Regions from separate parts of the Solwaraspora sp. WMMD1047 genome, predicted to be linked through region 2. Evidence: riboswitches for the same ligand, from Rfam matches in the RefSeq annotation. Region 2 holds a riboswitch; each other region holds the start of a gene.
The links. A riboswitch is a leader RNA that binds a small molecule or an ion and turns the genes downstream of it on or off. The one in region 2 is predicted to bind cobalamin.

Region 1 (3,269 bases), 1.3 Mb from region 2:
GCCGGAACAGTGCGGTGGGGGCGTTGCCGATCGCCACCACCGCACCGTCGAGCCGGTCGAGCCACAGCTGGAGCGCGGCGGCGCTGCGGGTCGTGCCGAGCCGCTCGGCCAGCCCCGGCACGTCGGGGTGTCGCAGCGTGCAGATCACCTCGTTGCCGGCCGGCAACCGGGTCCGGGTGATGCCGGCGGCGACCATCGCCGCGTCGCACAGGATCGGCGCCCCGGCGGCCAGCGCGGCCCGGCCGCGCCGTACCACGTCCGGGGCGGCGGCGATGTCGTCGACCAGGTCGACCATGCCGCAGGCGTGCACCATCCGCACCGCCACCTGGGCCAGGTCGATGGGGAGCCGGGCCAGGTCGGTCTCCGCCCGGATGGTGGCGAACGAGCGGCGGTAGATCTCCGCCCCGTCGCGGACGTAGTCGTAGTCCGGTCCGGCCGGGGGTGGGGCGCTCACCGGGGCGTCCTCGCCTGGGCGACCCGCTCGGCCAGCGGTCCGGGCGGCGGTGGGCCGCCCGGGGCGGTCACCGCGTAGCCGTCCCCGGTCGCCACGGCCACCGCAACCGGGCCGGCCGGCAGACCGCACCGCCGCTCGCAGCCGGCCCAGTGCATCCGCAGCCGGCGCCCGGCCGCCGAACCGCCGAACGACTCGCCGCCGGTCGGCTCGCGGCCGTCCGGGACCGGGCCGGCGGCGGCGACCGCCGAGGCGGCGTCGGCCCGGACGTCGGCCAGTGACCGCGCGCAGCCGGGCCGGCCGGCGCAGGCGCTGACCCCGGCCCACGGCGAGGCGGTTTCGACGATCAGCCCGGCCGCGTCCATCCGGGCCAGCAGGCCCATGACCGGTTGCGGCCCGGCGTCGGCCACCACACTCCGCCACGGTGTCACCACGAGCGACCCACCCTCCACCTCGGCGGAAATCTCCGCGAGCAGCCTGGCCTGGTCGGCCCGGAGGCGGCCCAGCCGCGCGCCGGCCACCACGCAGAGCCGACCGTACGGGGCGGCCACCGCCCCCGGAGCCGGCGCCGGGTCATCGGTGATCTCCGGCACCCGCCCGGCGGGCGCCGCGAGCGCCCCGGCCGGGCGGTCGGCGCTCGCCGCCGCGAGTGTTTCGGCGAGCCGGGCCGGGCCGCCGGACAGGTCGGTCACCCGCCACACGGCGGCCGGCTCCGGTTCGGTGGCGCGCAGCCGGAGGAAGCCGTGGGCGGCGGCGACGAGGCCCGGCACCGCCCGGACGATCGGCATCCGCAGTCCATGGTCCCGGCCGGCCAGCAGCAACGCGCCGGTGTCGGCCCGCCAGCACAGATCGGCGCCCAGACCGGCCACGTCACCCCGCCCGTCGTCCAGCGCGAACAGGAACCGCCCGCTCAACGCCGCCAGTGCCGGCTCGGCCCGCACGGCCCGGTCGAGCGCGCGGACCAGTTCCCGGATGTCCGGCCGGCCGGCGCCGTCCCGACCACTCAATGGTGAGGCGAGGATGTTGCGGACCCGCTCGTGGGTGGCGGTGGGGAGCAGCCCGGCGCCGGCGAGCCGGTCGGCCAACCGGGCCGCGGCGCCACCCGGCGGGATGCCACGGATCTGCAGATTCGCCCGGGATGTGAGTTCCAGCGTGCCGTCGCCGTACTCCGCCGCACAGTCGGCCACCGTCCGCAGCTGCGCCGGATCGAGCTGCCCGCCTGGCAGGCGTACCCGGATCAGGCCGCCGTCGGCGGCCTCGTGCACCCGCAGCGCGCCGGGGCACCGGTCACCGGCGGAGCGAGGCGGCACGACGTCGGGCATGGCGACATCGTAGAGTCGGGCCACCGGCGCAACCCCGCGCCGGCCCAGCAGCACGCGGTGGACACGGAGGAACCCGGTGTGAATCCGGGGCGGTCCCGCCACTGTCACCGGGGAGTGACCCCCACGCGAGACCACGGCTCGACACCGAGCCGGAAGGTCGGGGCGAGCGTCGATCCGGGAGCCAGGAGACTCCGGCCAGCGCGCACGACGACCACGGGCGCGGACCCGGGGAGGAGTCACCCATGCTCATCGTTGCCGGCCGGGTCACGGCATGATCCTGCTGCTCTCCACATCGGACACCGATCTGCTCAGCGCGCGGGCCAGTGGCGCCGACTACCGGCTGGCCAATCCGGCCCGGCTGGAACGCGGTCCGGCCGACCTGCCCGACCTGCTCGCCGGCGCCGACCTGGTGCTGGTTCGCATCCTCGGCGGTTACCGGATGTGGTCGGAAGGGCTGGACGCGTTGCGCGCCAGCGGCGTACCGGTGGTGATGCTCGGCGGTGAGCAGACCCCGGACGCGGACCTGATGGCCCGCTCCACGGTGCCGGTCGGCACCGCCGCCCAGGCGCACGCCTACCTGGCCCAGGGCGGTCCGGACAACCTGCGGGAGCTGTTCGGGTTTCTCTCCGACACGGTCCTGCTGACCGGGTACGGCTTCGCGCCGCCGGTCGAGCAGCCGAGCTGGGGTCTGCTGCCGCGCGAGCCGGCCGGCCCGGACGGGCCGGTGATCGGCATCCTCTACTACCGGGCGCACCAGATGAGCGGCAACATCGCCTTCGTCGAGGCGCTCGCCGACGCGGTCGACGGCGCCGGCGGCCGGGCGCTGCCGATTTTCTGCGCCAGCCTGCGCAATCCCGAGCCGGAGCTGCTGGCCACGCTCGGCCGGGCCGACGCCCTGCTGGTCACCGTCCTGGCCGCCGGCGGCACCCGGCCGGCCGACGCCGCCGCCGGCGGGGACGACGGCAGCTGGGACGTCGGCGCGCTGGCCGCCCTGGACGTCCCGATCCTGCAGGCACTCAGCCTGACCGCCAGCCGGTCCACCTGGTCGGCGAGCGACGACGGTCTCTCCCCGCTGGACGCGGCCACCCAGATCGCGGTGCCCGAGTTCGACGGCCGGCTGATCACCGTTCCGTTCTCGTTCAAGGAGACCGACGCGGACGGGCTGCCCCGCTACGTGGCCGATCCGGAACGGGCCGGCCGGGTCGCCGGGATCGCCGTCCGGCTCGCCCGGCTGCGGCACACCCCGCCCGCCCGGCGCCGGATCGCGCTGGCGCTGTCGGCGTACCCGACGAAGCACGCCCGGGTCGGCAACGCGGTCGGGCTGGACACCCCGGCCAGCGCGGTCGCGCTGCTGCGGGCGATGGCCGCCCAGGGGTACGACGTCGGCCCGACCGAGGGACCGGACGCGCTACCCGGCCTGGTGCCCGCCGACGCGCCGCCTACCGACTCGCCGCCCGCCGACGGGCACGCCGCGGCTCCCGCGCCGGACGGGGACC
Region 2 (3,269 bases):
GTCATGACATCCGGTCCCGGCGACGTCGGCCCGCCAGGAGCAGAGCGGCTCCGGCGGCGATCGTCATGACGCCGACCAGGACAAACGTCACGATAGAGGCTCCGGTGGTGGGCAGCGGTCCGCCACCGGGTGGGGCTGGGGGGGCTGGGGGCGTCGGGGTGCCGGTGGGGGCGACGGTCGGCGTCGGTTCTGGCGCGCCAGGGCTGGCGGTCGCCGTCGGAGTGGTGCTCGGGCTGGCACTCGGCGTCGGGGTGTCCGTTGGGGCCGTGCTGGGCGTCGGCGTGGCGGACGGCTCGGGCACCGGGCCTCCCGTGCCGATCTGACCGAGCGGTACCTGTGCCAGGCCGAGGACGGCCTGGGCGCTGGCCCGACGCCACTGGTCCAGTTCGAACTCTCCGATGCCGTTCGTGACCGCTGTGGCCAGCGCGTCGGAGGTGTACGCGATCGCGCCGACGTGGGCCGCCGCCGCGCCGGCGTTCGCCGGGGTGAGCTGCTGGGCGGCGATGAACGCGGCGGCCTTCGCCGCGGCGTCGCGTTCGCCGACGGCGGCGAGCGCCTGCCCACCGAGACCGGTGCTGTTGGTGTTGGGATAGTCGGTGAAGCCGGAGCCGTGGAACGATCCGTCCGCCGCCTGTTCCGCGAGCAGCCAGGAGGTGGCCGCGGCTACCGGCCCGGCGGTGCCGCTCGCTCCGGCTTCGGCGGCGGCGAGCAGGGCCTGGACCGCCATGGCGGTGGCGTCGACGTCCATGTTCTGTTCCGTCGCCGGATCATCAACACAGGACGTGCCGGTGGCACCGGGGTAGAGCCGGAACCCACCCCCGGGACACTGCTGTCTGACCAGGAAATCGACGGCCGGCTGCGGTACGCCGCCGGAGCGGGCCAGCCCGATCACGGCCAGCGACTGACCGAAGAGGTTGGACCCGGCCGCCGTACCCAGGTTGAGGTCGTGGAGCCAGCCCGCCCGGGCGCCCTCGTCGGACCCATGGATCAGGCCCTGGGTACGCGCCCGCCAGTCGTGCCCGCCGAAGTCGGTCGGATCCAGGCCGGCCGCGACCACCGCCACGAGCACCTTGGCCGTCGAACCACCGGTGATGAAATCTCCCGCCTCGGTACGGATGGCCGCGTAGCCGTCGGCGTTGGCCGCCAGGCTTCTGGTGATCGCGGCGACGGCGGCTGGCTCGACCTCGGCGGCGCGCAGGGCGAGCAGCGCGTCGATGGTCAGTCCCCAATCGCTACCGACGAAGCCTGGCAGTCCACCGTCGACGAGTTGGCCGGCCAGCCAACGGGATGCGGACCCGGCGGCGGTATCCGCCCCGACTCCGGCGGAGACGGCAACCGGCCGCATCGCCGGTGTAGCCGGATGGATGACGGCGATTCCGGCACTGGTGGTCAGGAACGCGAGGGCGGCAACGGCCGGAAGGAACCGGCAGAGCAGGCGACGAGCCATCGAGGGGACCTTTCGGGGAGCGGTGACCGGCACCGCATCCGCCCGCCGCCGATGGCGATGGCCGACCCGGGGCTCGATCCGTAGACCACGACGTGTGAGCCGCTCACTCCACGGTCGGGCATTCCGGCTCGCGGCGGTGCCTCAAGGGACACCGGTTCGCACACGGTTGCGGGTCAGCGCCGGCATCGCACCGGCTTCCCCCGACTGGGAGCAGATTCAGTTGTGACGGGCCGCTACCGAGTATGTCAGACGCGCGACGTCGGGACTCCTCACCCGGCGCCACCGTTGCCGGCCGATCGGACCGAATAGCGGATCCGCACAGTGGTTGACAGCCACCTCACAGTATTCGGCCCCGGCTGATCCCAGGTGGACCACGGCAGCGCCGTTGACGACCGAGACCCACCCCCCCACACTTTGCGTAGCAGATCAACACCTGTGCGTTGATGGGGGAAGTCCGGTCGGAAGCCGGCGCTGGCCCGCAACGGTAGGCGGCGAACCTCACGCCGCGAGCCCGAATACCCATCCACGCCCGGCTGCAGAAGGTTTCCCACCCGTCGTGGCCCACGGGTCGGGGCTACCCGGCGCCTCCCGGGTTGCTTCGGCACCCGGGCCGGAAAGGCGCCGTCCGATGGCAGCTCGCCGCCGCGATCGTTTCCGCCTCATCGCCACCAGCGTCCTCACAACTCTCGCCCTGACCGTGACCGCGGCCACCCCCGCTTCTGCGACGCCGCCGCAGACCCACAACCGGACCGACGCGGCCGCCGGCTGGCTCGCCCGACAACTGGTCGACGGTGAACGCCTCGAAGTCGTCTTCGACGGCGTCGCCTACCCCGACCAGGGCCTCACCATCGACGCGATCTTCACCTTCGCCGCCGCGAAGCAGGCCGACACCTACGCCACCAACGCGATCACCTGGCTCGCCGAACCCAGCGTGATCACCGGATACATCGGTGACGGCATCGAAGCCTATGCCGGAGCCACAGCCAAGCTTGCGCTCGCGGCCCAGGTCCGTGGCCTCGATCCAGCCTCCTTCGGCGGAGTCGATCTGATCACCCGTCTCACCGGCCTGATGGCACCGTCGGGCCGGTTTTCCGACCAGTCCGCGTTCGGTGACTACAGCAACATGTTCAGCCAGTCGTTCGCCGTCATCGCCCTGGACCGGGCCGCCGGGGCGCCACCACAAGCGGTGTCGTACCTGAGTAGCAGTCAGTGTCCGGACGGAGGCTTCCCCGTCCAGTTCGCGCTGGCCACCTGCACGAGCGACGTCGACGCCACCGCGATGGCGATTCAGGCACTGGTCGCGGCCGGTGAATGGCACGAAGCCCACGCCGCGTCGCAGTGGCTGGTCGCCGTCCAGGCCGCGGACGGCTCGTTCGCCGCGGGCGGGGTCGCCAACGCCAACAGCACCGGCCTGGCCGCCCAGGCACTGGTGACGACCGGTCGGCTGCTGACCTGGTGGCGTGCCCGCCAGTTCCTGCTCAGCCTTCGGGTCGACTGCCAAGGCGACCCCGGCGACCGGGGTGCGATCGCCTACGCCGCCAGCGGCTTCGATCCCAGCACCGCGCCCAGGGCAACCGCGCAGGCCGTACCAGGGCTTGCGGGGGCCAGCCTGGTCAACCTCTCCGCCACCGGCTCCCGGCCGGACGCACCGACCCTGGCCTGCACATGAGCTCGGCACCGTACGGAGGAACCATGACAATACCGATCCGCCGCCGGCTCGCGGCACTCGCCGCAGTCATCGTGCTGGTCGCGGGACTGGTCGCGGTCGACCCGCTGACCCGCCCCGCCCACGCCGCCGCCTGCGCACCCGGCACCGGCGTCA
Region 3 (3,269 bases), 6.1 Mb from region 2:
GCAGCGCCGTGATGCCCTGCACGGACCCCTCGGCCCGCTTGATCTCGGCCCGGATCTGCTCGGTCCACAGCCCGTGCGCCTTCAGCTCCCCGACCAGCGCGGTGTTGATCTGCATGAACTCGCCGGAGAGGGTCTCCCGCTTGAACAGGTTGGAGACCTGCGGCTCGATGCACTCGTAGCAGCCGGCGATGGAGGCGATGGTGGCGGTCGGGGCGATCGCCACCAGCAGCGAGTTGCGCAGCCCGTGCACGGCCAGCCGCTCCCGCAGCGCGGCCCACCGGTCGGTCTGGGTGGGCGTGACCCCCCACAGGTCGGGCTGCAGCTGCCCGGCGGCGGCCCGGGTCTGGTCGTACGCCGGGTGCGGGCCGAACCGCTTGGCCAGCTCGACCGAGGTCTCCAGGGCGGTCAGGTAGATCTCCTCGGCGATCCGGGTGGACAGCTCCCGGGCCGGCTCCCCATCGAACGGCAGCCGCAGCGCGAAGAAGACGTCCTGCAGCCCCATCACGCCGAGCCCGATCGGGCGCCAGCGCGGGTTGGACGCCGCCGCCTGCTCGCTCGGGTAGTAGTTGATGTCGATCACCCGGTCCAGGAAGGTCACCGCCGTCCGGACCGTGCGGCGCAGCCGGTCCCAGTCGACGTCCCCGCCGGCCAGGTGCGCGCCGAGGTTCACCGAGCCGAGGTTGCAGACCGCGGTCTCGTCGTCGGAGGAGACCTCGACGATCTCGGTGCAGAGGTTGGAGAGGTGGACCACGTTGCCGGGCGCGCCGGTCTGGTTGGAGAGCTTGTTCGAGCGGTCCTTGAAGGTCATCCAGCCGTTGCCGGTCTGGGCCAGGGTGCGCATCATCCGGCCGTACAGGTCCCGGGCCCTGACCTGGCGCACGTAGCGCCCCTCGGCCTCGGCGGCCCGGTAGACGGCGTCGAACTCGTCGCCCCACAGGTCGGGCAGCTCCGGCACCTGCGCCGGGTCGAACAGCGACCACAGCTCGTCGGCCTCGACCCGGCGCATGAACTCGTCCGGGATCCAGTTCGCCAGGTTCAGGTTGTGGGTGCGCCGGGCGTCCTCGCCGGTGTTGTCGCGCAGTTCGAGGAACTCCTCGATGTCGGGGTGCCAGGGTTCCAGGTAGACGCAGGCCGCGCCCTTGCGCCGGCCGCCCTGGTTGACCGCCGCCACCGAGGCGTCCAGGGTGCGCAGCCACGGCACGATGCCGTTGGAGAGCCCGTTGGTGCCCCGGATCAGGGCGCCCCGGGACCGGACCCGGGACCAGGAGATGCCGATCCCGCCGGCGAACTTGGACAGCTTGGCGACCTGGGCGTACCGGTCGTAGATGGAGTCCAGCTCGTCGCGGGGCGAGTCGACCAGGAAACACGACGACAGCTGGGTGTGCCGGGTGCCGGAGTTGAACAGCGTCGGCGAGCTGGGCAGGTAGGCCAGGCTCGACATCAGCCGGTAGAAGTCGATCGCCTCGGCCGGGTGCTCGGACAGCCCACAGGCGACCCGCAGCAGCCAGTACTGCGGGGTCTCGATGACCTGCCGGCTGCTGGGGTGGCGCAGCAGGTAGCGGTCGTAGACGGTGCGCAGGCCGAAGTACTCGAACCGCAGGTCACCGGCCGGGTCGATGGCGTCGTCCAGCTTGCGGGCGTTGGTGGCGACGAACCGGGCGGTCTCGTCGCTGATCAGGCCCTCGGCGTGGCCGAGCCGGATGGCCTGGCTGAACGAGGCGATCTGCTGCCCGCGTACCTCCTTGTCGAGGTAGCCGGCGAGCAGCCGGGCCGCGAGCTTGGAGTACTGCGGCTCCTCGCCGATCATGTCGGCGGCGGTCTGGATCGACAGCCGGTCCAGCTCGGCGGTGGTGGCGCCGTCGTAGAGGCCGCTTATCGTCCTGGTGGCCACCCGTAGCGGGTCCACGTCGGTCAGGTCGTCGGCCCACCGCTCGACCGCCCGGACGATCTTGTTCACGTCCACCGGTTCGGTGGCCCCGCTGCGTTTGCGGACCCGCATCTGTCGCTCCTCGCTGTCGCCTCCGGGTGGAGGGCGCGCGGGCGGACAGGCGTGGACGCGCAGCGTCACCGCCGTCGGCCGTCCCGCGCGGCCTCGGACTCCCGCGCACCCGTCGCGGGCACGCGGCACAGTGGCAGGTCTTCGGACTCGTGGGCGTGCGTGTCGCTGCCTACTGGCCGTCGCTTCCCAGGCTTGCGCCCAGTGCGTCATGACGGCGGTCGTTCCCACTCACCGCTGCGGGGCAGTCCCGGATTCACACCGGGTTCCCTGTTACCCCGACCGGGCTGGGTGCCCGGCCGAACCAAACTGCGCGGTCACTATATCTAGTAGCGAGAGCCTCGCGTCCACCCAGATGTCGTGTCGGGCGTGTCGCGCGGGTCAGGCCACCCGGGCGATCACCGGGCCGGCCGGGGTGGCGACCGCGTCCGGGTGCAGGATCGCCGCCATCGCCTCGACCCCGTCGACCAGGCGGGGGCCGGGGCGGACCACCAGGCCGTCGGCGTCGATCGCCCAGACCGGCACCCCCGGGAACCGGGGTGCGACCGTCTCGGCCTGCCGGACCGCCCCGTCGAGGTGGAACCCGCACGGCGAGACGATGATCACCTCCGGCGCCGCGTCGTGGAACTCCTGCCAGGTGGTCTGCACCGACCGGGCGCCCGGCCGGCCGGCCACCGGCTCGCCGCCGGCCGCCCGGACCAGGTCCGGCACCCAGTGCCCGGCCGTGAACGGCGGATCGACCCACTCGACGACCGCCACCCGGGGCCGGGGCCGGCCCCGGACCGCCGCCGCCACCGCCGACAACCGGTCCCGCAGACCGCCGACCAGCGCCGCCGCCCGATCGGGTACGCCGGTACGCGCCCCCACCTCGACGATGGTGTCGAGCACCTCGTCCAACGTGTACGGATCGAGCGAGAGCACGTCGGACCGGCAGCCGAGGTGGTCGAGCGCGTCGGAGACGTGGTCGGACGGCAGCGCGCAGACCCGGCACAGGTCCTGGGTCAGGATCAGCTCCGGCGCCAGCTCGGACATCGCCCCGGCGTGCAGGGTGTAGAGGTCCTCCCCGGCCGCCAGCCGGGACTTGACGTAGTCGTCGATCTCGGCCGGGCTCATCCCCCGGGTGTCCCGGCCGCCGACCACCACCGTCTTGTCGGCCCGGGCCTGCGGCGGCTCGTCGCACTCGAAGGTCACCCCGACGAGGTCGTCGCCGAGCCCCAGGGCGTAGACGATCTCCGTCGCGGACGGCAGCAGCGACACCAGACGCATCACCCCA

Region 1: another riboswitch for cobalamin. It lies ahead of cobN (cobaltochelatase subunit CobN); the one in region 2 lies ahead of O7627_RS32395 (prenyltransferase/squalene oxidase repeat-containing protein).
Region 3: another riboswitch for cobalamin. It lies ahead of O7627_RS04805 (ribonucleoside-diphosphate reductase subunit alpha); the one in region 2 lies ahead of O7627_RS32395 (prenyltransferase/squalene oxidase repeat-containing protein).

Annotation. Positions count from the first base shown of each region.
Region 1 covers NZ_JARUBL010000001.1:5,816,288-5,819,556, forward strand. The annotation lists gene O7627_RS26515 (precorrin-8X methylmutase) at 1-454, opposite strand, end outside; gene O7627_RS26520 (precorrin-3B synthase) at 451-1,773, opposite strand; cobalamin riboswitch at 1,840-1,965, shown strand; gene cobN (cobaltochelatase subunit CobN) at 2,045-3,269, shown strand, end outside.
Region 2 covers NZ_JARUBL010000001.1:7,083,473-7,086,741, forward strand. The annotation lists gene O7627_RS32390 (prenyltransferase/squalene oxidase repeat-containing protein) at 2-1,447, opposite strand; cobalamin riboswitch at 1,564-1,648, opposite strand; cobalamin riboswitch at 1,854-1,989, shown strand; gene O7627_RS32395 (prenyltransferase/squalene oxidase repeat-containing protein) at 2,076-3,116, shown strand; gene O7627_RS32400 (hypothetical protein) at 3,140-3,269, shown strand, end outside.
Region 3 covers NZ_JARUBL010000001.1:1,024,663-1,027,931, reverse strand. The annotation lists gene O7627_RS04805 (ribonucleoside-diphosphate reductase subunit alpha) at 1-1,999, opposite strand, end outside; cobalamin riboswitch at 2,114-2,320, opposite strand; gene O7627_RS04800 (ABC transporter substrate-binding protein) at 2,378-3,262, opposite strand.